One region of the Shinella yambaruensis genome, then DNA from elsewhere that is predicted to be linked to it. Evidence: riboswitches for the same ligand, from Rfam matches in the RefSeq annotation. Region 1 holds a riboswitch; the other holds the start of a gene.
What was found. A riboswitch is a leader RNA that binds a small molecule or an ion and turns the genes downstream of it on or off. The one in region 1 is predicted to bind FMN.

Region 1 (11,951 bases):
GGCGAGGACATCCGGCGCCTCGCCGGACCGGACGCGAAAGACTTCTTCTCCCGCTACACCATCGCCGTCGGCAGCACCGGCAATCTGGGGCTCAGCGTGGGCGTCGCGGCCCGCGCGCTCGGCTTCCGGGCGACGGTCCACATGTCCGCCGACGCCAAGGCGTGGAAGGTGGAGCGGCTGACGCGGCTCGGCGTCGCGGTCGTCAGGCACGACGCCGACTATACGACGGCGGTGGAAAATGCCCGCATCGCCGCCGAGAGCGACCCGACGATCTACTTCGTCGACGACGAGCAATCCCGGCAGCTTTTCCTCGGCTACAGCGTCGCCGCGCTGGAGCTTGCCGGACAGCTCCAGGCCCGCGGCATCGTCGTCGATGCGGAACATCCGCTGTTCCTCTACCTGCCCTGCGGCATCGGCGGCGCACCGGGCGGCGTCGCCTATGGTGCGAAGACGGTCTTCGGCGACGATGTGCACTGCTTCTTCGTGGAGCCGGTTCAATCGCCCTGCGCGCTGGTCCATCTCATGAGCGGTTCGGCGGATCTCGTCTCCGTCTACGATGTCGGCCTGACCAACCGCACGGAGGCGGACGGCATGGCCGTCGCCCGCATGTCGGCCTTCGTCGCCACCGTCATGCGCCGCATGCTGGCCGGCGTCTTCACCGTCGACGACCCGTCCCTCTTCCGCTGGCTCCTGAGCGCCCACCAGAGCCAGAACCTGCGCCTCGAACCCTCCGCCGCCGCCGGCTTCGCCGGCCCGGACTTCCTCGTGAAGCACCCGGCGGGCAAGGAATTCTGCGCGCATCGGCAGATCGGCGACCGGCTCGCCCAGGCAACCCACGTCATCTGGACCACCGGTGGCGCCTTCGTGCCGGAGGACCAATTCCAGGCCTTCCTGCGCACGGCGAGCGAGATCGGCGGGACGAACTGACGGGCCGGCAACGCGCCTTACCGGGGACTGCGCGACCATATCCGGACAACTACGCGGCCACCGCAGGCGTATCGTCGCGGCCCGCGGCGATGTAGGCGATGAGGTCCTCGATGCTGATCAGCGGCAGCCGATGGGTTGCCGCAAAGTCGATCAATTCGGGCAACCGGGCCATTGTGCCGTCATCGTTGGCGACCTCGCAGATCACGCCCGATGCGGTCCTGCCTGCAAGGCGCGCAAGATCGACGGCGGCTTCCGTATGGCCCGGGCGACCGCGCACGCCACGCGGATGCGCACGCAGGGGGAAGATATGGCCCGGGCGGGCGAAGTCTTCCGGGCGGCTCGCGGGGTCCATGAGCGCCTTGACGGTTGCGGCGCGGTCGGCTGCGGAAATGCCGGTCGTCGTGCCGGGAAGGTAATCGACGGAGACGGTGAAGGCCGTATGGAGATATTCCGTGTTCTGCGGAACCATCAGCGGGATGTCGAGCGCATCGAGCCGCCCGCCTTCCATCGCCACGCAGATGAGGCCACGGGCGTGTTTCATCATGAAGGCGATCGCCTCCGGCATCACCGCATCCGAGGCCACGATGATATCGCCCTCGTTTTCCCGGTTTTCGTCGTCGACGACGACGATCATGCCACCGCGCGCAAGAGCAGCGATTGCGTCTTCAATTTTCGAGAGTGCCATTTCATTGCCTTTCAAGGGTTGCCGATGCCGGCGTTTCAATCCCTTGGGCGAACAGGCCCGCGACCGCCCGGGAAAGGGCGGTTTAGCAGACATGTCCTCTTCCATCCGGACTGTGACCGTCGGCTCCGGCATCGCACCGGATCTGCTGACCTTCCGCGTCAACGGAAGCGCTCGCGGGCTCCCGGATCGCTCCGGATACCGCCGGTGGGGAATTTCACCCCGCCCTGAGAACAGGCGTAAATAAGGAATTTTCGCCGGGGGATGCAAGAGGCCGCGTGCGGCCGGCCCCGGGAAAATCACCAGCAGCAGAAGCCGCCATCGACGAGAAGGTCGACGCCGGTGACGAAGCTCGCGGCATCCGAGAGCAGGAAGACGGCGGGGCCGACCATCTCGTCGACGCTGGCCATGCGCTGCATCGGCGTCTGCTCCTCGAAAAGCTTCGTCTGGTGCACCATTTCGGGCCGGGTGTTCATCGGCGTCGCGGTATAGCCGGGGCTGATCGTGTTGACGCGGATGCCGCGGCCGACCCACTCCATCGCCATCGACTTGGTCATGTGGATGACGCCCGCCTTGGAGGCGTTGTAGTGGCACTGGCTGAGGCCGCGGTTGACGATGACGCCGGACATGGAGGCAATGTTGACGATGGCGCCGCGGCCGGTCTTCAGCATGGCGCGCGCTTCGGCCTGGCAGGACAGGAAAACGCCCTTCAGGTTGATGTCCATCATCGTCTGGAACTGGCTTTCCTCCATCGTCTCCGCCGGATTGGCATTGGCGATGCCGGCCGCGTTGACGGCGAGCGAGAGGGCGCCGAGCTCCGCCTCGGTGCGGGCGACGGCCTCGGCGAGCGCCGCGCCGCTGGTGACGTCGGCGGCGACCTGGATGCTGCGGCGCCCGGCCCGCGCGATGAAATCGGCCGTCCGGGCAAGCCCGTCGTCCGTGCGCCGGTCGAGCAGCGCGACATCGGCGCCGCACTGGGCAAGGCCGATGGCGATGCGCTGGCCGATGCCACTGCCGGCGCCCGTGACGAAGGCGACATTGCCCGAGAGATCGAACAGTTTCGGCGCGTTGAGCGTGATGTCGGACATGATTTCTTCCTTGTTCAGATCGTTGCCAGTTCCATGACCGAGACGTCGTTGGCGTCCTCGCGGTTCAGGATGCCGGCCTGCTTGCCCTGGGCCATGACCATGATGCGGCTGGAGACGCCGAGCACCTCCTCGAGGTCGGAGCTGACCACGATGACGGCGACGCCCTGGCACGCCAGGTCCATGATGAGATCGTAGATCGACGAGCGGGCACCGACGTCGATGCCGCGCGTCGGCTCGTCCAGCACCACGACCTGCGGCTTGCGCGCCAGCCATTTGGCGAGCACCACCTTCTGCTGGTTGCCGCCGGAGAGCTCGCCGGCATTCTGCCCGCCGCGGCCCTTCACGCCGAATTTCCTGATGTAGTCCTCGGCGAATTCGCGGATGCGGCGGGTGGAGAGCCAGCCGTTGCAGGCGATTTCCCCGAGATTGGCATAGCCGATGTTTTCCGCGATCGAATGGTCGAGCACCACGCCCTGGAGCTTGCGATCCTCGGGCACGAGGACGATGCCGTTGCGGATCGCATCGATCGGCGAACGCGGCGTGACGGGTTTTCCGTGCAAAAGCACTTCGCCTGCGGAAATCGGGTCCGCGCCGGTGATGGCGCGGACAAGCTCCGTGCGGCCGGCGCCCATCAGGCCGGCAATGCCGAAGACCTCGCCCTTGCGGACGGAGAAGTTGATGTCGCGAAACGCCTTCGACGGCGAGGAAAGGCCGCGCACCTCCAGCGCCACCTCCTGCGCCGGGACGGGGAGCGCGGGGAACATGCGTTCGAGCGAACGGCCGACCATGGCCTCGACGATGGTGCGGATCGGCACGTCGCCGCGATCGAATTCCTGCACCTTGGCGCCGTCGCGCATGACGACGATGCGGTCCGTGATCTGGCGGATCTCTTCCAGCCGGTGCGAGATGTAGATGATGCCGACGCCTTCGGATTTCAGGCGCTCGATCTGACGGAACAGCGCCTGCGTCTCCTCGCCGCCCAGCGCGGCGGTCGGCTCGTCGAGGATGAGCAGGCGCGCGTTGAGCGTCAGCGCCTTGGCGATTTCGATGAGCTGCTGCTTTCCCGTCGAAAGCCCTTCGACGGGGCGGTCGGGCGAGACGTCGAGCCCGAGGCGCTGGAGGCCGGCGCGTGCCTTGTCCTCCATCGTCTTGCGGTCGAGCCGGCCGGATTTCATGGGATAGCGGCCGACGAAGACGTTCTCGGCAATCGAAAGCTTCGGCAGCAGTTTGAGTTCCTGGTGGATCATGCCGACCCCCTCGTCCATGGCGGCGCGGGGATTGGCGGGGGCGTAGGGCTTGCCGAGCCAGGTCATTTCTCCGGCGGAGGGCTGGACGGTGCCGGAAATGATGTTCGACAGGGTCGATTTCCCGGCACCGTTTTCGCCGAGCAGCGCCACGACCTCTCCCGGATGGATGTCGAGATCGACACCGTGGAGGACCTTGATCGGACCGTAGGATTTCTGGATCCCGCGGAGCGACAGGGTGGGAGAGCGGTTCGTCATGGCGCTGCTGCCTTCGTGCTGTTACGGGTGGACCTTGACGAATTCCGGCGCGTTCTCGCAGGTCGTCAGCACGGCGTTCGGCGTCTGGCGCTCCTCGACCTTCTCGCCGGCAGCGACGGCGAGCGCGGATTCGACGGCGAGAACGCCCATCTTTTGCGTGCTCTGCGTCGCGGTGGCGATGAACGGGCCCGTGCACTTGGCGAGGTATTCGAGCGCCGAGACATCGCCGTCATAGCCGCCGATGATCACCTTGTCGGAGAGGTTGGCGACGTCGACCGCCTTGGCCGCGCCCATCGCGAGGCCGTCGGCTTGGCCGAAGATGATCGTGATGTCGGGATTCGCCTGCAGCATGTTCTGGGCGATCGTGAAACCTTCGTCGGCCGACCACATGTTGCTCCATTGCTGGTCGACCAGTTCGACGCCCTGGTTCTCGTCGATGGCGCGCTTGCAGCCGGTGAAGCGGTCGACTTCCGGCGTCGTGCCCTTCTGGCCGTGGATGATCGCCATCTTGCCCGAACCGCCCGCCTTGCCGATGATGTACTTGCAGACTTCATAAGCGGATTCGACGCTCTCGCCGGCGATGAACGTGTCGCCCGGGGCACCCTCGGGCGTGCGGTCGACGTTGATGACGGGAATGCCGGCCTCGCGGGCAAGGCGGGTCGGCACGGCGGCGGCGGCGGCACCGGCCGGGATGTAGATGAAGGCGTCGATGTCCTGCGTCATCAGGTCCTGAACCTGGCTGACCTGGGTGTTGGTGTCGTTCTTGGCATCGACCACGACCACCTCGATGCCCTTTTCCTTGGCATGTTTCTCGACGCCGAGCTTGATCTGGTTGAAGAAGTCGGCCTGCAGGTTCGGCACCGCGAGGCCGATCTTCTTGACCTCGGCCGCGGATGCGGGAAGCGCGAGGACGGACGCGGCGCTTGCCGCGATCAGCAGTCTGGACAGTTTCATGGTTTCTCCTCCGGTTTGCCCGGCAGCCCCCGCCCCTGCAGGAAGCCGCCTTCCTTTTGCCGGCCCGCACCATTGCGGGCCGTTTTCGCCACCCCGCCGGCGGCGGGGGTGAACGGGGTTACTTGCGCTTGCGGTAGGTCTCCGCCGTCACGGCGAGCACGATGACCGCGCCGATGATGACCTGCTGCATGAAGGGCGAGACGCTGAGCAGGTTGAGGCCGTTGCGCAGCACGCCGATGATGAGGACGCCGATGATCGTGCCGCCGATGCCGCCCGTGCCGCCCGAAAGCGAGGTGCCGCCGATGACGACCGCCGCGATGGCGTCGAGTTCGTAGGAGACGCCCGAGGACGGCTGGACGGAGTCGAGGCGGGCGGCGAGCACCATGCCGGAGAGGCCGGCAAGGAAGCTGCACACGACATAGACGAGCACGGTGGCGCGCTGGACGTTGATGCCGGCAAGGCGCGCGACCTCGGCATTGCCGCCGATGGCATAGAGCACGCGCCCGCCATGGCGGTAGCGCTGGTAGAGCAGGCCGACGATGAAGACGACGATCATCACGGCGACAGTCAGCGTCAGGAAGCCGCCGAAGCGCACGATGGCCATCATATTGAACCAGGCCGGAAAGCCGATGATCTGCTGGCCGTCGGTGATCATGTTCGCAAGGCCGCGCGTGATCGACATCATGGCAAGCGTCGCGATGAAGGCCGGCACGTTGAAGCGCGTGATCAGAAGACCCGCGACGAGCCCGTTGAGGGCGGCAACGAAGAGGGCGAGCGGAATGGCGATCCCCATCGGCAAGCCGGCGACGACGTTGAGATAGCCCAGCACCATCATGGCCAGCGCCATGACCGAGCCGACCGCAAGGTCGATGCCGCCAATCAGGATGACCATCGTCATGCCCACGGCCATGACGCCGAGCACCGTGATCTGGTCGAGCACGTTGAGGAAGTTGCGCACCGACAGGAACTTGTCCGTCGCAAAGGTGAGAAAGAGGCACAGCACGATGAGGCCGATCAGCGGCCCCGTGGCGCCGCGCAGCGAGGGCAGCGCAATACCGGCCACCCCGCGTCTTTCCTTCACATCCGCCACCATGAGCACTCCTCCCGACCGGTCTCCGCCTCGCGTTTCGCTTAACGCATAAATATTCATTAGTGTGTGTAAATTCGTAACGCATCCAGGCGGAGCGTGTCAAGGCGCCATTTCCGAATTCTTTAGTGACTACTGATGGTATTTTCGCTTGACTTGTTCGGCGTCCATGCAAATATATGTATCACTGTATATTTATTCACAACGAGGGTTTCATGCAGCCGAACGATCTCGACCGCATCGCTCGCCAGATCCGCCTTCGCGATCTGCAAGCGGTTTTTGAAGCTGGCGCAGGCCATATCGGCGGGGAAATGTCCGCCATCGACATCCTGACGGCGCTCTACTTCCGCGTCCTCGACGTCTCCCCCGAGGCGCCGAGACGGCCGGATCGCGACCGCTTCGTGCTGTCCAAGGGGCATGTGGCACTGGCGCTCTACGTGACGCTCGCCAGGCGCGGCTTCATTCCGGAAGAGGAGATCGCGACCTTCCTGAAGCCCCATTCGCGGCTCAACGGCCACCCGAACTGCAACAAGGTGCCGGGTGTCGAGACCAATACCGGCCCGCTCGGCCATGGCCTGCCGGTCGCGGTCGGCATGGCGAAGGCCGCCAAGCTGACCGGCGCGACCTACCGCGTCTACGTGCTGACGGGCGACGGCGAGATGCAGGAAGGCTCGAACTGGGAGGCGATCGCCTCGGCCGCACAGTTCGGCCTCGACAACCTGACGCTGATCATCGACCACAACCGCTTCCAGCAGGGTGCCTCGCTGAAGGACACCAACAACCTCGCGCCCTTCCCCGCCAAGCTTGAAGCCTTCGGCTGGGATGTCACCGAGATCAACGGCAATGCCATGGACGAGATCGTTCCGGCGCTGGAAAAGCGTGGGCGCCGCCCGCATTGCATCGTCGCCCACACCAACAAGGGCCACGGCATTTCCTTCATGCAGGACAAGGTCGACTGGCACCACAAGGTGCCCAATGCCGAACAATACGAAATTGCCGTGGCTGAGCTTTCGGAGGCCCTTTGATGAACGCCGTGACCCCTTCCGCCAAGCTTCACGATTGCCGCGACGCCTTCGTCGCCGTGCTGGAGCGCCTCGGCGCCGACAATCCCAAGGTCGTGGCCGTCTGCAACGATTCCGTCGGCTCCTCCAAGCTCGGCGGCTTCAAGGCGAGATGGCCCGAACGCCTCGTCAATGTCGGCATCGCCGAGCAGAACCTCGTCGGCGTCGGCGCCGGCCTTGCCAATGGCGGGCTGCTGCCTTTCGTCTGCGCCGCCGCCTGCTTCCTGACCGGCCGGTCGCTGGAGCAGATCAAGGCCGACATCGCCTATTCCAACGCCAATGTGAAACTCGTCGGCATCTCCTCCGGCATGGCCTATGGCGAGCTTGGCCCGACGCACCATTCCATCGAGGATTTCGCCTGGACGCGCGTCCTGCCGAACCTGCCGGTCATCGCGCCCTGCGATTCCATCGAGACGGCCGCCGTCGTGGAATGGGCCGCCAGGTATGACGGCCCGGTCTTCCTGCGCCTCTCGCGCGTCGGCGTGCCGGACCTGCTGCCGGTCGGCCACACCTTCACGCTGGGCAAGGCCAACCTGCTGCACGACGGCGATGCCGTCACCCTCATCGCCAACGGCACGCTGACCCACCGCATGGTGAAGGCCGCAGCCATCCTCGCCGAGAAGGGCATCGAGGCGCGTGTCCTCAACATGGCGACCGTCCGGCCGATCGACGTCGAGGCCGTGGTGGCCGCGGCACGCGAGACCGGCGCCATCCTGACGGCGGAGGAGCATTCCACCTTCGGCGGCCTCGGCTCCGCCATCGCGGAGGTCGTCGTGGCGGAGGCCCCCGTGCCGATGAAGATCCTCGGCGTGCCCGGCATTTTCGCCCCCACCGGCTCGGCCGAATTCCTGCTCGACGAGTTCGGCATGTCGCCCGCCGCCATCGCCGAGGCGGCCATCGCCCTGATCGCGCGAAAATCTTCCCGCACGTGATTGTGCGGGGCTAGATTTCGTGCCGGGGCGCGGCAAGACCTCCCTTTCGCCGCGCCCTCCAACTCCTGCTTACCGGAGCCGCCATGACGACCGCCATCCTCGCCATCGACCAGGGCACCACGAATTCGAAGGCCGTGCTCGTCTCCACGGACGGCGCGATCCTGGCCCGCGGCGCATCTCCCGTCGGCATCGAGCATCCGCAGCCGGGCTGGGTGGAGCAAAGCCCGCAACGCCTTTGGGAATCCGTACAGGAGGCCATCGCCGCCTGCCTTGCGGCAGGTCCTGCGGTAAATATCCTCGGCATCGCCATCTCCAACCAGCGCGAATCCGTCACGGTCTGGGATGCGGAGACCGGAAGACCGCTCGGCCCGGTCGTGAGCTGGCAGTGCCGCCGCAGCGCGCTGGCCTGCGCCGACCTGATCGCGGCGGGCCATGCGCCGCGCGTCCAGGCGCTGACCGGCCTTCCCATCGATCCGATGTTCCCCGGCCCCAAGATGAAATGGCTGCTCGACCGCGTGCCCGAGGGACGTCCCGTCCGGCTCGGCACGATCGACGCCTGGCTCATCCACTGCTTCACGGACGGCGCGGTCCATGCCTGCGACGCCGCCAACGCCGCGCGCAGCCAGCTCTACGACCTCAACCGGCGGGAATGGAGCGACGAGCTCTGCACCCTCTTCGGCGTCGAAAAGGCCGCCCTGCCCGAGGTGCGCGACAGCGCGTCCCGTTTCGGCGTGACGAGGAACGTGCCGGGCCTTGCCGACGGCATCCCGATCGCCTCGGCCATCGGCGACAGCCATGCCGCCCTCTTCGGCCACGGCGCCTTCAATCCCGGCGACGGCAAGGTGACCTTCGGCACCGGCTCGTCGATCATGACCACACTGCCGCGCTTCATCGCGCCGGAACAGGGCATCACCACGACCATCGCCTGGTCGATCGGCGGCAAGCCGACCTACGCCTTCGAGGGCAATATCCTGGTCTCGGCCGCCTCGCTGCCCTGGATGGCCGAAATGCTCGGCCTGCCGGACGTGCAGGCCCTGACCGAGCTTGCCGCCACCGCCGAGCCCGGCGGCCCCGGCTTCGTGCCCGCCTTCGTCGGCCTCGGCGCACCCTATTGGCACTCCGACGCGCGGGCACTGTTCTGCGGCATCACCTTCAACACCAGCCGCGCCCAGATGGCCCGCGCGGTGACCGACAGCATCGCCTTCCAGGTGCACGACGTCTTCAAGGCAATGTCCGCACAATCGCCGGTGCCGCTCGGCCGGCTCCATGCCGATGGCGGCCCGAGCAGGAACACCTTCCTCATGCAATGCGTCGCCGATACGTTGGGCCACGCCGTCATCCAGTGCGATGCGCCCGAGGCCTCCGCGCTCGGCGCGGCCTATCTCGCCGGCCTCTCGCTCGGCGTCTGGCCGGATCTCCCCGCCATCGCCGCCCTGCCGCGCGCCGCCAATGCCATCGCCCCGCGTGCTTCCGACGCCACACGACGACTTGCGGTCTGGAAAGACGCAATCTGCCGCTCGACCCTAACGGGTCCATCCACTATGAGTGAATAAAAATTCACTCATGGAGAACCCTATGGGAAGGCTCAACGAGCTGCGACTGATCGCCCGCGTCGCCCAGATGTACCATATCGAAGGCAAGCGGCAGGCGGAGATCGCCGAGATCATGCACATGTCGCAGGCGACCGTCTCGCGCATGCTGAAGCGCGCGGAGCAGGAAGACATCGTGCGAACGACGGTCATCCCGCCCGCCGGCACCTTCGCCGAACTCGAATTGGCCCTGCGCGAGCGCTACAGCCTGACCGAAGCCATCGTCATCGACTGTTCGGAGGACCGCGACGGCGCGATCATGGCCCGCATCGGCGAGGCTGCCGCCCATTTCCTCGAAGTCACCCTGCAGCAGGACGAGATCATCGGCGTCTCGAGCTGGAGCCAGACCATCCTGCGCATGGTGGACAACATCCACCCGCTGAAGAACGCCAAGGCAAAGTACATCGTGCAGATCCTTGGCGGCATGGGCGATGCCTCGGTGCAGATGCACGCCACGCAGCTGACGGCGCGGCTTGCCAAGCTCACCGGCGGCGAGCCGCGGCTCCTGCTCGTCCAGGGCATCACCTCCTCGCGCGAGGCGAAACTCGTCATGCTCGCCGACCCGGCCGTGCGCGAGACGATGGACCTCTTCGGCCGCCTCAGCCTCGCCATCGTCGGCATCGGCGCGGTGGAGCCGTCCGAAATGCTGGCCCGGTCCGGCAACACCTTCTCCCGCCAGGAAATGGCGATGCTGCACGAGGCCGGCGCCGTCGGCGAGATTTCCTACCGTTTCTACGACCGGGACGGAAAACCGGTGGAAACCCCGCTCAACGACCGCGTCATCGGCATCTCGCTGGAGGACCTGCGCAGGACCAACCGCGTCATGGCCCTTGCGGGCGGAGAATCGAAGACCGAGGCCATCGCCGGCGCCCTGAAGCTGGGCGTCATCGATGTGCTCGTCACCGACAAGTTCACTGCGGCACGGCTCACGGCCTGATCCATCCCGGACCAGTCCACGGCCTGCTGCGCATTATGGAGAGAAGACCATGAGACGTTTCGCAGGCCAGACGGTATTCGTCACCGGGGGCAACAAGGGCATCGGCCGCGGCATCGCCAAGCGCTTTGCCGAGGAAGGCGCGAGGGTCGCCATCGCGGCGATCGAGAAGGACACAGCCGCGGCCGCCGAGGCGCTGGCCGCGGAAACCGGCGCCGAGGTGATCGGCCTTGCGCTCGACGTGACCGACGCGAAAGCCGTGCAGGACGCCTATGGCGAGGCCGAGGGGAAGCTCGGCGCGATCTCCGTTTCCGTGCAGAATGCCGGCGTCATCACCATCGCCAAGGTGGAGAACCTCACCGAGCGCGAATGGGACCTCAACCTCGACGTCAACACCAAGGGCGTGTTCCTGTGCTGCCAGGAGGCGATCCGCCGCTTCCGCGCCAGCGGCACGAAGGGCCGCCTGGTCAACACCGCCTCCGGCCAGGCCCGCCAGGGCTTCATCTACACCCCGCACTATGCCGCCTCGAAATTCGGCGTCGTCGGCCTGACGCAGAGCCTCGCCAAGGAGCTGGCGCGGGAAGGCATCACCGCCAACGCCATCTGCCCCGGCATCATCCACACCGAGATGTGGGACTACAACGACCGTGTCTGGGGCAAGATGCTCGGCGAATACGGCCCGGGCGAGCTGATGGCCGAATGGGTCGAGGGCATCCCGATGGGCCGCGCCGGCACCCCCGCCGAAGTCGCCGCCCTCGTCGCCTTCCTCGCCTCCGAGGACGCCGCCTATATCACCGGCCAGACGATCAATGTCGACGGCGGGCTGATCATGTCGTGAAGCCGCAGCCGATTGGAGCATTTCCGCTTTTCCTCTGATCGCGGAAATGCTCCGTCGCCGTCCCCCCTCTGCAGGTCCAGCGTCGGTCTATGGCCGCTGGATCTTGAACGTCTTGACTTCATTGCCCCGCTCGATCGAGCGGTTGGCGATGAAGCGTTCCGATTTTGCCGCGTCCGTCTTCCTGTCCTCCAGATGCTGCAGCATGGCTGCGAGCCGCTTGACCGCCAGCGCCTTGTTGCGATGCTGGGATCGCTCGTTGCGGGCGATGACGCGCAGCCCGGTTGGAATGTGAATGGCCCGGACGGCGCTGTCCGTGGTGTTCTGGTGCTGGCCGCCGGGTCCGCCGGCCCGCAAGGT
Region 2 (11,951 bases), on a different replicon from region 1:
ATGCCGTCGTGCTCGGCGATCCGCGCTTCCAGGCGACCTTCACCTATTCGATCCTGATGGCGCTCGCGACCATCGTCTTCGGCGTGCTGCTCGTCGTGCCGACCGCCTACTGGGTGCGGCTGAAGCTGCCGGGCCTTCGTCCCTATATCGAATTCGTCACGCTGCTGCCGCTGGTCATCCCGGCCATCGTCATCGTCTTCGGCTATATCCGGCTCTACAACACCTCGAGCTGGCTGCCGCTGACCGGCTCGATCACCGGCACGAACATCCTCCTGATGTTCGGCTATGCGACGCTGGCGCTGCCCTACATGTACCGCTCCGTCGATACGGGCCTGCGCTCGATCGACATCGCGACGCTGACGGAAGCGGCTCAGAGCCTCGGTGCCGGCTGGACGACGATCCTCGCCAGGATCATCCTGCCGAACGTGCTGGTCGCGGTGCTGTCGGGCGCGTTCCTCACCTTCGCCATCGTCATCGGCGAGTTCACCATGGCCGCCCTCCTCAACCGTCCGGCCTTCGGTCCCTACATGCAGCTGCTCGGCGCCAACCGCGCCTACGAGCCGGCCGCGCTTGCGGTCATGTCCTTCGCGCTGACCTGGGGCTGCCTCGGCCTGATCCAGCTTGTTTCCCGTTTCCAGAAGGGCGCGCAGAGCGCGACTTAAGGACTTTCCATGAGCTTTCTCACCCTCACCAGCCTTCAGAAGTCCTTCGGCCCCGTCCAGGTGGTCAAGGATTTCAACATGTCGATCGAAAAGGGCGAGTTCATCTCGTTCCTCGGCCCGTCGGGCTGCGGCAAGACCACGGTGCTGCGCATGATCGCCGGCTTCGAGACGCCCTCGGGCGGCGCGATCACCATCGACGGCAGGAGCCAGCAGAACCTGCGCCCCAACCAGCGCAATATCGGCATGGTGTTCCAGGCCTACGCCCTCTTCCCGAACATGAACGTTGCCGAAAACGTCGCCTTCGGCCTCAAGGTCGCCGGCCGGCCGAAGGCCGAGATCGACGCGCGCGTCAAGGAGATGCTCGGCCTCATCAAGCTCGACCATCTCGCCGACCGCTACCCCTACCAGATGTCCGGCGGCCAGCAGCAGCGCGTGGCGCTCGCCCGGGCGCTCGCGCCCAAGCCCCAGGTCCTCCTGCTCGACGAACCGCTCTCCGCCCTCGACGCCAAGATCCGCGTGTCGCTGCGCGAGGAAATCCGGCAGATTCAGCAGCAGCTCGGCATCACCACGGTCTTCGTCACCCACGACCAGGAAGAGGCCCTGTCGATCTCCGACCGCATCGTCGTGATGAACGCCGGCAAGGCGGACCAGATCGGCAAGCCCGCGGACATCTACAACCGTCCCGCTACCCGTTTCGTCGCCAACTTCGTCGGCACGCTGAACCTCATCGAGGCGAAGGTCGTCGATCCCGCCGCCAACCGCGTCTCGATCGGCGATCAGGGCGTGACGCTGCGCGAGCCGCTCGGCAATGCGAAGGCCGGCGACACCGTCTCGCTGGCGCTGCGCCCGGAAGCCGGCTCGACCGCCCCCGACGCCAGGGGCGACACGGCGCTGACGGGCGAGGTCGTCTCCTCGAACTTCCTCGGCTCGGTCATCCGCACCCGCATGAAGGTCGGCGACAGCATCATCTCCTTCGACATGTTCAACAGCCCCGGCCTCGTGCCGCCGACGGTCGGCGAGACGGTCACGCTGCGCTTCACGGCCGGCGATCTTCTGGTCATCCGCGACTGAGCGTGCCGGCACGGCCGCGAAGCGGTTTTCCAGGTTTCGGCCGCGCTTTGGAAAAATCTGTCGTGAATTGCGCCTTTTGCGTCGCCCGCGGATTTGATCTGCGGGCTTTCGCCGGCTAGTCTCCCATCGTTCTCAGGGCGGGGTGAAACTCCCCACCGGCGGTATCGGGCGTGAAAACCCGGAGCCCGCGAGCGCCTTGCCCCAAAGGCAAGGGTCAGCAGATCCGGTGCGATGCCGGAGCCGACGGTCACAGTCCGGATGGAAGAGAGCAAGCAGGAGCCACCCGCCCTCAGCGGCGGGGCCGCGTCCTGCGTGTTCGCCCAAGGGGACCGTTGCAAAATGGCTCAACCCTTGAAAGGCCTCGACATGAATGTGAATGCCACCCCCGCCGCCCGCATCGCCGTCATCCGTGCCCGCTGGCACGCCGGCATCGTCGACCAGGCGGTCCAGTCCTTCGTCGCCGAATGGACGGCGCTCGGCGGCCGCGCCGAAGAGGTCGACATCGTCGACGTGCCCGGCGCCCTCGAAATCCCGCTCCATGCCCAGCTTCTCGCCCGCACCGGCCGCTATTCCGCCATTCTCGGCGTCGCCCTCGTCGTCGACGGCGGCATCTACCGCCACGATTTCGTCGCCGGCACCGTGGTGGACGCCATCGTGCGCGTCGGCCTCGACACCGGCGTGCCGGTGCTCTCGGCCGTGCTGACGCCGCACAATTTCCAGGAATCGGACGCCCACATCGCCTTCTTCCGCGACCATTTCGTCATCAAGGGCAAGGAAGCCGCCAACGCCGCCCGCCAGATCATCGACGCGCGGGCGCAGGTCGCGCTGGCGACGGTCGCTTGAATCACGATTTGAAGACGCGGAATCGATCCGTCAGGATAGGCCCGCAAGCCTTTGAAAAGACTCGATGGAGCCCGGCAGCGATGCCGGGCTTCTTGCATGCCCCCGACCGCTAACCTTTCCGTCATCCTCGGGCTTGACCCGAGGATCCTGTGTGTTTGGTCTGATGTAAGATGGTTGCGGGAAGGAGGCCGAGAGGATCCAGGCCGCCGTTTGTGACGGCAGGCCGCGGCATGGCTTGGTCCCTTCCCGCTTCGCCCATCAACCTGAACAGTTGCACGGGGCTGTCGCCACAGACCCCGCACACAGGAGCAGGCGCCATGACGATACACCATACCTTCATCGGCTGCGACATCGGCAAGGACATGATCGACATCTTCGATCCGAAAACGGCCAGGTTCTGCCGCATCCCCAACGAGCAGACCGCGCTGTCCGCTTTTGCCCGTGGTCTCGACCCGGCCACCGACCTGGTCGTCTTCGAGGCGACAGGTCATTGCGACCGGCTGCTGCGCCTGTGTCTTTCGCAGGCCGGCATCGCCTTTGCCCGCGTCAACCCGAAGACGGCCCGGCGCTTTGCCGAAGCGCGGGGACGGCTGGCCAAGACCGACCGCATCGATGCCCGCTCGCTTTGCGAGATGGGAACCATGTTCGGCCTGACGGCCGAGGCGCCGCCTTGCCCGGTGCGCGAGCGGCTGGCGGCCCTTGCCCGCCGCCGGGACCAGCTCGTCGATGCCCGTGCAACCGAGCGCCGGCATCTTTGCGATGCCTTCGATCCCGCCGTCCGCGCCGACATCGAGGCCATGATCGCCATCCTCGGCGAGAGGATCGCCTCGATCCAGGCTGCGATCGACGAGCAGATGAAGAATGGACATCTCGCTCAGCAGGCGCACCGCCTTACCTCCGCGCCCGGCGTGGGCAAGGTGACAGCCTTGACCCTGCTGGCCCATATGCCCGAACTCGGCAGCCTTTCGCCCAAAACAGCCGCAAGCCTTGCCGGCCTTGCTCCCTTCAATGACGATTCCGGCAGGAGATCCGGCCGCCGCCGCATCAAGGGCGGCAGGCCACGGGTGCGAAAGGCCCTCTACATGGCGGCCCTCGGCGCCATCAAGGCCTCAGCGCGCCTGCGCGCCTTCCATCAGGCCGTCTCAGCCAGAACAGGCTCCGCAAAGGCCGGCATCATCGCCGTCGCGCGAAAGCTCATCACAATCCTCAATGCAATGCAGCGCGACAAAACCAACTTCGCTTGAACACAGTTGCCACAGCCGCTGGTGACCGTGTGTGCCGTGGCGCATGGATCCTCGGGTCAAGCCCGAGGATGACGGAGGAAGAAGGAGAGTGGTCCCGCCTTCGCTAACGACGCCCCTGTCGCCCCGCCTACCCCTGAAGGTTCTTCAGATAGATCGACAGCAGCTGGATCTGCGAGGAGATGCCGAGCTTGCGGTAGACGTTACGGCGATGGACCTTCACCGTGCCGGTGGAGATGTCGAGCTTCAGGCCGATCGATTCCGACGAGTGTCCCTGCAGGACGAGCTCGATGATCGAGGCCTCGCGGTCCGTCAGGTTCAGCTTGCGCCACACCCTGTCGGCCGCGCTCAAGGGCTCGCTCCGCCGCCCCTGCCCCTGGCCCGTCTCCGCGAAGCGCCCGGCAAGCCCGCTCCAGGCGCGCCGCACCACGGCGGCGACGAAGGGTTCTGCATCGCTGAGCAGGGCGAATTCCGGCGCGGGGAAGACGCCGGTCTTCTCGCGCCGCATCAGCGAGACCACCACCGTCACGCCGTCGTCCACCGGCACGAAGAAACCGATCTCCTCGGCAAGCCGGGTCTGCGAATAGTAGGTGCGGAAATATTCGCTGGAGAAGAACCGGTCCGGCGCCAGCTCCCGCATGCGGAAGACGCCGGCGCGGCCGGCCCGCGTCGTGCGGTAGAACGGATCAAGCAGGTAGGGTCCGGCCTGGTAGAGCGTCACGAAGACGTGGTGGTCGTCCGCATCGAAGGTGCTGAAGAGGTCGATCGGCCGCGCCTTCTCGTGATAGGCGAAGATGACGATGTCGTCGAAGCGCACCAGCGCCCGCATCATCGCAAGCAGGGTCTCTCCGGTCTGCCGGTCGGAGCTCTCCGGCGCGCCGGCCCAGTCGGCCAGGGTGCGAAAAAGTGCCGTGAAATCGACCCGCATGGCGCCGCTGCTCCCCCGATTTCCCCCGCGGCAGCCGGAATGGACTGCCGCCGGATATACTCCTTCCACAGCCGATTTACGGATAAAATACCTCTCTCGGGGTATATACCACCCATCGGCCGCTGACTAGCATCCCCTCGACGGTGGCCAAGGCGGCAGAGATCGCCAAGAGACCAACAACCGCAGGGAACAGACGTGACATCCGCCCCAACGAACGACATCGAGTTCCGTTCGGTGACCAAGCGCTATGGCGCGGTGACCGCGGTCTCCGACATCAATCTTTCCGTGCCGAAGGGTGCCTTCGTCGCGCTTCTCGGTCCGTCCGGCTGCGGCAAGACCACCTGTCTTCGCATGATCGGCGGCTTCGAGCAGCCGAGCGAGGGCGAGGTGCTGATCGCCGGAAAGGTCGCCAACGGCGTTCCGGCCTATCGCCGCCCGGTCAACATGGTCTTCCAGCACTATGCCCTCTTCCCGCATTTCGACGTGGAGAGGAACGTCGCCTACGGGCTGAGGCAGCTGCGCCCGAAGCTGCCGGCGGCGGAGATCGCCCGCCGTGTCGGCGAGGCGCTGGAGATGGTGCGCCTCACCGGTTTCGCCAGGCGCCGCATCCACGAAATGTCCGGCGGCCAGCAGCAGCGCGTGGCGCTCGCCCGCGCGCTCGTCAACAAGCCCTCCGTGCTGCTGCTCGACGAGCCGCTCGCCGCGCTCGACAAGAAGCTGCGCACCGCCATGCAGATCGAGTTGCAGACGCTGCAGCGCGATCTCGGCATCACCTTCGTGCTCGTCACGCACGACCAGGAGGAGGCGCTGTCGATGAGCGACCTCGTCTGCGTGATGAGCGCCGGCCGCATCCGCCAGCTCGCGACGCCGCAGGAGGTCTACGACCGGCCCGCCGATCTCTTCGTCGCCGATTTCGTCGGCAAGACGAACCGTTTTGCCGGCACGCTGGAAACCGGCGGCACCGTGCGCCTCGGCAATGGCGCGGCCCTGCCCGCAGCGCGCGCCGATCTTGCGCCGGGCGCGGTCACGGTCGCGCTTCGCCCGGAGGCGATCCGCCTTTCGCGCGGCGCGGCCGACGCGACCACGCTGGAAGGCACGGTCACGCATCGCATCTTCCTCGGCTCGGCCGCCGAATATTCCGTCGCCGTCGACGGGCTCGGCGACCTGCTCGTCACCGCCGAACGCCACAGCCAATCGCAAAACGACCTCGTCGCGCCGGGCGAACGGGTCGCCATAAGCTTCGATCCCGGCCAGACGCATATCTTTCCGGCCTGAGGGAAACAGGCCCAACAGGGGAACAGCATCATGTCGAAATGGTTCAGAGAGAATGCCCCGATCAGCGCTCGGGAACTGACGGACGAGTTCATGCGGCTGAAACGCGGCTCCGTCACGCGCCGCCACTTCCTCGCCGTCACCGGCCTCGGCCTTGCCGCCGCCGTGCTGGCGCGCCAGCCCGGCCTCTTCACCGGCGAGGCGCACGCGCAGGAAGACCTCGGCTCCGCCATGTCGCTCGCCACCTGGCCGAACTACCACGACCCGGCGACCTTCGAGGCCTTCACCGCCGCGACGGGCGTCGCCGTCGAGGTCAACGTCTTCGGCTCGAACGAGGAGATGCTGGCCAAGCTCCAGGCCGGCGGCACCGGCTGGGACCTCTTCGTGCCCACCAACTACACGATCTCCACCTATGCCGGCCTCGGCCTGATCGACCCGCTCGACCTTGCCAAGGTGCCGAACTTCGACCCCGGCACCCAGAACACCCGCTTCACCAACGAGGGCACGGTCGACGGCAAGGTCTATGCGCTGCCGAAGAACTGGGGCACGACGGGCATCGCCGTCAACGCCGACAAGGTGAAGTCGAAGGTGACGAGCTGGAAGGAGTTCTTCGAGGTCGCCATGACCGAGGCGGACGGCCGCGCCATGGTGCACGACTACCAGCTCACCACGATCGGCAACGCCCTCGTCTCGCTCGGCTTCTCCTTCAATTCGGTCAAGCCCGAGGAGCTGGCCAAGGCCGAGGAACTGCTGATCAGGGTCAAGCCGCATCTCTACGCCATCAACAGCGACTACCAGCCCTCCATGCGCGCCTCCGACGCCTGGATGACCATGTGCTGGACGAACGACGGCGCGCAGCTCAACCGCGACATCCCGGAAATCCAGTTCGCGCTCGGCTCCGACGGCGGCGAGATCTGGTCGGATTTCTACGCGGTGCCGACAAGCGCGGCCAACAAGCCGGCCGGCTACGCCCTGCTCAACTTCCTGATGGACCCGCAGAACGCGGTGAAGGAGCACATCGCCAACGGCGCGCCGACGACGGACAGCCGCGTGCTCTCGCTGCTGCCGGCCGAAATCACCGGCAACAGGATCGTCTATCCGGACGAGGCCGCGCTGACCCCGCTCGAATTCGGCGCCGCCGTGACGCTGACGGACCCGGCGCGGGCGGAACTGATGGCACGGTTCAAGTCGGCGTAGCCGCCTCGCCCCTCATCCGGCTGCCGCCACCTTCTCCCCGCAGGCGGGGCGAAGGGTATGCGGCGCCCGCATCAATCCCTTCGAGAGGGAACGGGGCGCAGCTACACATTTCCTTCTCCCCGCTTGCGGGGAGAAGGTGGCCGGCAGGCCGGATGAGGGGCGACCCTCGCATCTTGCAACAGGATCGATCGAATGCCCCTGACGATGACGACGAAAAGACGGCTGGTGACGGCGGCGCTGCTGGCGCCGGCTTCCGCCTGGCTGTTCGTCTTCCTCGTGCTGCCCTTCATCGCCATGCTGGTCTTCTCCGTCGGCGAGCGCGGACCGGCAGGCGGCTACCAGGCGGCGTTCACTTTCGCGCAATATGCCAACCTGCCGGCCCGCTCCGCCGCCTACTGGAACACCCTCATGCTGGCGCCCGCCGGCGCCTTCCTCTGCCTCCTCGTCGCCTATCCGACGGCCTATTACCTCGCCGTCAAGGCGAGCCCGCGCCACCGGCTGCTGCTCGTCTCGCTGGTCGTCGTGCCGTTCTGGACGAGCCTGCTCGTGCGCACCTATGCCTGGATGTACATCCTCGGCTCGCGCGGCATTCCCAATCTGCTCGACATGATCGGCATTGCAGACGTGCGCCTGCTCAACACGCCCGGCGCCGTACTGCTCGGCATCGTCTACGGCTACCTGCCGCTGATGATCATGCCGATCTATGTCAGCCTCGAAAAGCTCGACCGGCGCCTGCTCGAAGCCTCCGCCGACCTCGGCGCAAAACCCCTGTCGACCTTCTTTTCCGTCACCCTGCCGCTGTCGCTGCCGGGCGTCATGACGGGCGTCGCGCTCGTCACCATCCTGCTTCTCGGCGAATATCTCATCCCGCAGCTCCTCGGCGGCGGCAAGGTCTTCTTCATCGGCAACGCGCTGGTCGATCTCTTCCTGCAATCGCGCAACTGGCCCTTCGGCTCGGCCATCGCCGTCACGCTGGTCGCCATCGTCGTGGTGGTGCTGATGGTCGCCATGCGCATCGCCTGGCGGATTTCCGGCACGAGACAGGTGGACCTCGTCTGATGCGCGCGCTGATCACCGCCGTCTATCTCTTCCTCTACGCGCCGATCGCGCTCGTCGTGCTGTTCTCCTTCAATGCGGGGCGCAATGCGAGCGAGTTCACCGGATTTTCCGTCGAATGGTACGGCAAGGCGCTCGCCAATCCGTTCCTCATCACGGCCTTGCAGAACAGCCTGATCATCGCCCTCGTCAGCGCCACGCTCGCCGCCGTCTTCGGCACCATGGCCGCGCTCGGCCTCGAACGGCTGGGCAGCCGCGCCCGCGCGGTCTTCGACGGCCTGCTCGCCGCCGCCATCGTCGTGCCGGGCGTCGTCATCGGCATCGCGACGCTCGTCGCCCTCGTCGCCTTCTTCGGCGCGATCAACCCGGCGATCGCCGCCATCTGGCCCGGCGAAAAACCGCCGCAGCTCGGCCTCGGCTACGGCTCGATCATCGCCGCGCACGGCCTCTTCACCATGGCGCTCGTCACCATGATCGTGAAGGCGCGCATCGCGACGCTCGGGCGCGACATCGTCGAGGCCTCGGCCGATCTCTACGCGACGCCGCTCACCACCTTCCGCGATATCGTGCTGCCGCAGATCCTGCCCTCGGTGCTCGCCGGGTTCCTGCTCGCCTTCACCTTCTCCTTCGACGATTTCATCGTGGCCTTCTTCGTCACGGGCTCCAAGACGACGCTGCCGATCTACGTCTTCGCCTCGATCCGCCGCGGCGTGACGCCGGAGGTGAACGCCATCGCGACGATGGTGCTGGTCGCCTCGCTGCTCCTGATCCTCATCGCCCGCCTGCTGATGCGGGAGAAAACCCGAAAATCGCCTGCCGGAGAGTAAGACCGATGATCCTGAACAACCGTGTCGCCATCGTCACCGGAGCGGGCTCCGGCATCGGCCGGGCCGGCGCGCGCATCATGGCGCGCGAGGGCGCCACGGTCTGCGTCGCCGACCGCGACGAGGCGCGCGCGGCCGAGACCGTCGATTTCATCCGTGCCGACGGCGGCAAGGCCGAGGCGGTCATCGTCGACGTCACCGACGACGTGGAGCTGAAGATGGCGGTCGCGTCCGTGCTGTCGCGCCACGGCCGCGTCGACATCCTGCACAACCATGCCGGCGCGCAGGTCGCCGGCGATCTGGAGAGCGTGCCGCTCGACGGGCTCGACCTCTCCTGGAACCTCAACGTGCGCGCGCACCTGATCGCCGCCCGCCTCGTCATGCCGGCCATGAGGGCGCAGGGCAAGGGCGTCATCCTCAACACGGCCTCCTCCTCCGGCGTGCTCTACGACCGCGAGATGATCGCCTATACGACGACGAAACATGCAGTCATCGCCATGACCAGGCAGATGGCCGGCGACTATGCCCGCCACGGCATCCGCGTCAACGCGCTCTGCCCGGGCTGGGTGGACACGCCCTTCAACGCCCCCTTCATCGCGCAGATGGGCGGACGCGAGGCGATCGAAGGCTATATAAGGGAGAAGGTGCCGATGGGGCGCTGGGCGGATGTGGAGGAGATCGCCGAGCCGATCCTCTTCCTCGTCTCCGACCGGTCAAGCTACATGACCGGCCAGATTCTCGTGGTCGACGGTGGCGAGACCGTGACCTAGAGCATTTCCGGCGAACTCCGGTTCGCCGGAAATGCTCTAGATTCTTGTTTTTACCGCATTATCCGACACCGAAGCGATCTCGCTTCGGCTGGAAATGCTCTAAGCGCCGACCGCCGCGCCCATCGGTCCCTGATGCACGACGATACGGGCGTGATAGGGCACGCGCTTGTACAGGTCGAGCACATCCTGGTTGATCAGCCGCACGCAGCCGGACGACGTCGCCTTGCCGATCGATTTCCATTCCGGCGAGCCGTGCAGGCGGTAGAGCGTGTCCTTGCCGTTCTGGAAGATGTAGAGCGCCCGCGCGCCGAGCGGGTTCTTGATGCCCGGCTCCATGCCGCCGTTCTCGACGGAATATCTGGCAAGGCTCGGCGTGCGCGCGATCATGTCGGCCGGCACCTTCCAGCGCGGCCAGGGCTGGCGCCAGTGGATGATGCCCTCGCCTTCCCAGGCGAAGCCCTCGCGGCCGATGCCGACGCCGTAGCGCATCGCCGTGCCGCCCGGCTCCACCACATAGAGGAAGCGGCCGGGCGTATCGACGACCACCGTGCCCGGCGTCTCGCCGGTCGGGTCCTTCACGCGCTGGCGATAATATTTCGGATCGATTTCCCGGTAGGGAATGGCAGGGATGAGATGGCCGCCATCCTCGACGGCGGCGTAGCGCGCGGCGAGCTCCTCGTCGCTCGCCGGCACGATCGGATAGCTGACCTTCTGCGGAACCGGGGCATTCCTGACCGACGTTTCCGTGGTTGCGCATCCCGCAAGCGTCGCGGCGGCGCCCATGAAAAAGGCTCTGCGCGACAATGTGCACACCGTAGGCATTCTCTTTACGATCTCCTTGGGAAGAAAAGGGAGGTTTGTCAGATGGCTAGCCAAACCGCGGGCGGGCTGGCAAGAAACATCGGGATCACTTCTTCGGCATTAGTCCCTGCCCGGCCGGGCGGCCAGTGCACGAAGGACACGGCTCACCGGAAAACGGGGGAAACACGATGGCGCCTGTGGAAATCGACCCTGCCCATGTCCGCGAATTTCCAGGGCAGGAAGCGTTCCATCGCTGGCTGGCGGAAAACCACGCCACGGCGCCCGAGGTCTGGATCAAGATCCACAAGCGCGCCTCCGGCCTTGCCTCCATCGATCCCGAGGAGGCGATCGAGGTTGTGCTCTGCTGGGGCTGGATCGACGGCATCCGCAAGGGGCTCGACGAGAAGAGCTTTTTCCAGCGCTACTGCCCGCGGGGCAGGAAGAGCGTGTGGAGCAGGAAGAACGTCGAGACGGTGGGCCGGCTGATTAAGGACGGGCGAATGACCGAACACGGCCTGAAACATGTGGAGGCCGCCAAGGCGGACGGCCGCTGGGACAAGGCCTATGGCAGCGGCAAGGACATGAAGATCCCGCCGGACCTGCAGGCGGCGATCGACGCCGAGCCGGCGGCAAGGGCGATGCTCGGCAGGCTCACCGAGCAGAACCGCTTCGCCCTCGCCTTCCGCGTCCACATGATGAAGACCGAGGCGGGCCGCAGGCGGAAGATCGAGACCTTCGTGGAGATGCTGAAGCGCGGCGAGACGATCTATCCGCAGAAGCGGAGGTAGATCGTCCGGCTCATCCGCCTGCCGTCGTCGACAGTCAGTCGCGGCTGGCCGAGCGCTGGCCGGCAAGCCAGTTGTGCCAGTCGTTCACGCTGCCGTAGAAGACGTTGAGGTCGATCTTGCCGGTGACGCCGTGCGACAGGCCCGAGCCGGAATACTGCCAGAACACCCAGCGGCGGTTCGGATAGCGCTTGGATGGATGGGCGGCGACCGAGCGCAGCCAGAACGGATGGTTCGTCAGCTCGCCCGAAAGATTGTCCTCGTAGAAATCCGGCGCCGTATAGATGATCGGCCGCTTGCCGTAGTGGCGTTCCAGCATCTCGGAGAAGACGCGGATCTTCTCGACATACTGGGCGCGTGTCAGGCGCTTCTTGCAGCGCGATTCACCGTTGTATTCCGCATCGATGACCGGCGGCAGCGCATCGGGATCCTTCGGCACGTTGCGGATGAACCATTCGGCCTGCGAGCTTGCGACGCGGCACCAGTAGAAGAAGTGGTAGG

Region 2: it holds a riboswitch for FMN, as region 1 does, so the genes downstream of both, WMC41_RS12840 (6,7-dimethyl-8-ribityllumazine synthase) here and ribB (3,4-dihydroxy-2-butanone-4-phosphate synthase) in region 1, are expected to answer to the same signal.

The regions. Positions count from the first base shown of each region.
Region 1 covers NZ_CP150639.1:162,969-174,919, reverse strand. The annotation lists gene WMC41_RS23210 (D-serine ammonia-lyase) at 1-927, shown strand, start outside; gene ribB (3,4-dihydroxy-2-butanone-4-phosphate synthase) at 977-1,612, opposite strand; FMN riboswitch at 1,702-1,848, opposite strand; gene WMC41_RS23200 (SDR family oxidoreductase) at 1,909-2,697, opposite strand; gene WMC41_RS23195 (sugar ABC transporter ATP-binding protein) at 2,712-4,199, opposite strand; gene WMC41_RS23190 (substrate-binding domain-containing protein) at 4,221-5,153, opposite strand; gene WMC41_RS23185 (ABC transporter permease) at 5,272-6,246, opposite strand; gene WMC41_RS23180 (transketolase) at 6,456-7,265, shown strand; gene WMC41_RS23175 (transketolase family protein) at 7,265-8,233, shown strand; gene WMC41_RS23170 (FGGY family carbohydrate kinase) at 8,317-9,786, shown strand; gene WMC41_RS23165 (sugar-binding transcriptional regulator) at 9,809-10,759, shown strand; gene WMC41_RS23160 (SDR family oxidoreductase) at 10,809-11,594, shown strand; gene prfH (peptide chain release factor H) at 11,682-11,951, opposite strand, start outside.
Region 2 covers NZ_CP150638.1:2,601,764-2,613,714, forward strand. The annotation lists gene WMC41_RS12830 (ABC transporter permease) at 1-662, shown strand, start outside; gene WMC41_RS12835 (ABC transporter ATP-binding protein) at 672-1,733, shown strand; FMN riboswitch at 1,858-2,007, shown strand; gene WMC41_RS12840 (6,7-dimethyl-8-ribityllumazine synthase) at 2,073-2,576, shown strand; gene WMC41_RS12845 (IS110 family transposase) at 2,894-3,820, shown strand; gene WMC41_RS12850 (helix-turn-helix transcriptional regulator) at 3,948-4,745, opposite strand; gene WMC41_RS12855 (ABC transporter ATP-binding protein) at 4,941-6,020, shown strand; gene WMC41_RS12860 (polyamine ABC transporter substrate-binding protein) at 6,051-7,214, shown strand; gene WMC41_RS12865 (ABC transporter permease) at 7,407-8,273, shown strand; gene WMC41_RS12870 (ABC transporter permease) at 8,273-9,097, shown strand; gene WMC41_RS12875 (SDR family NAD(P)-dependent oxidoreductase) at 9,103-9,864, shown strand; gene WMC41_RS12880 (L,D-transpeptidase) at 9,964-10,686, opposite strand; gene WMC41_RS12885 (YdeI/OmpD-associated family protein) at 10,854-11,453, shown strand; gene WMC41_RS12890 (glycoside hydrolase family 25 protein) at 11,488-11,951, opposite strand, start outside.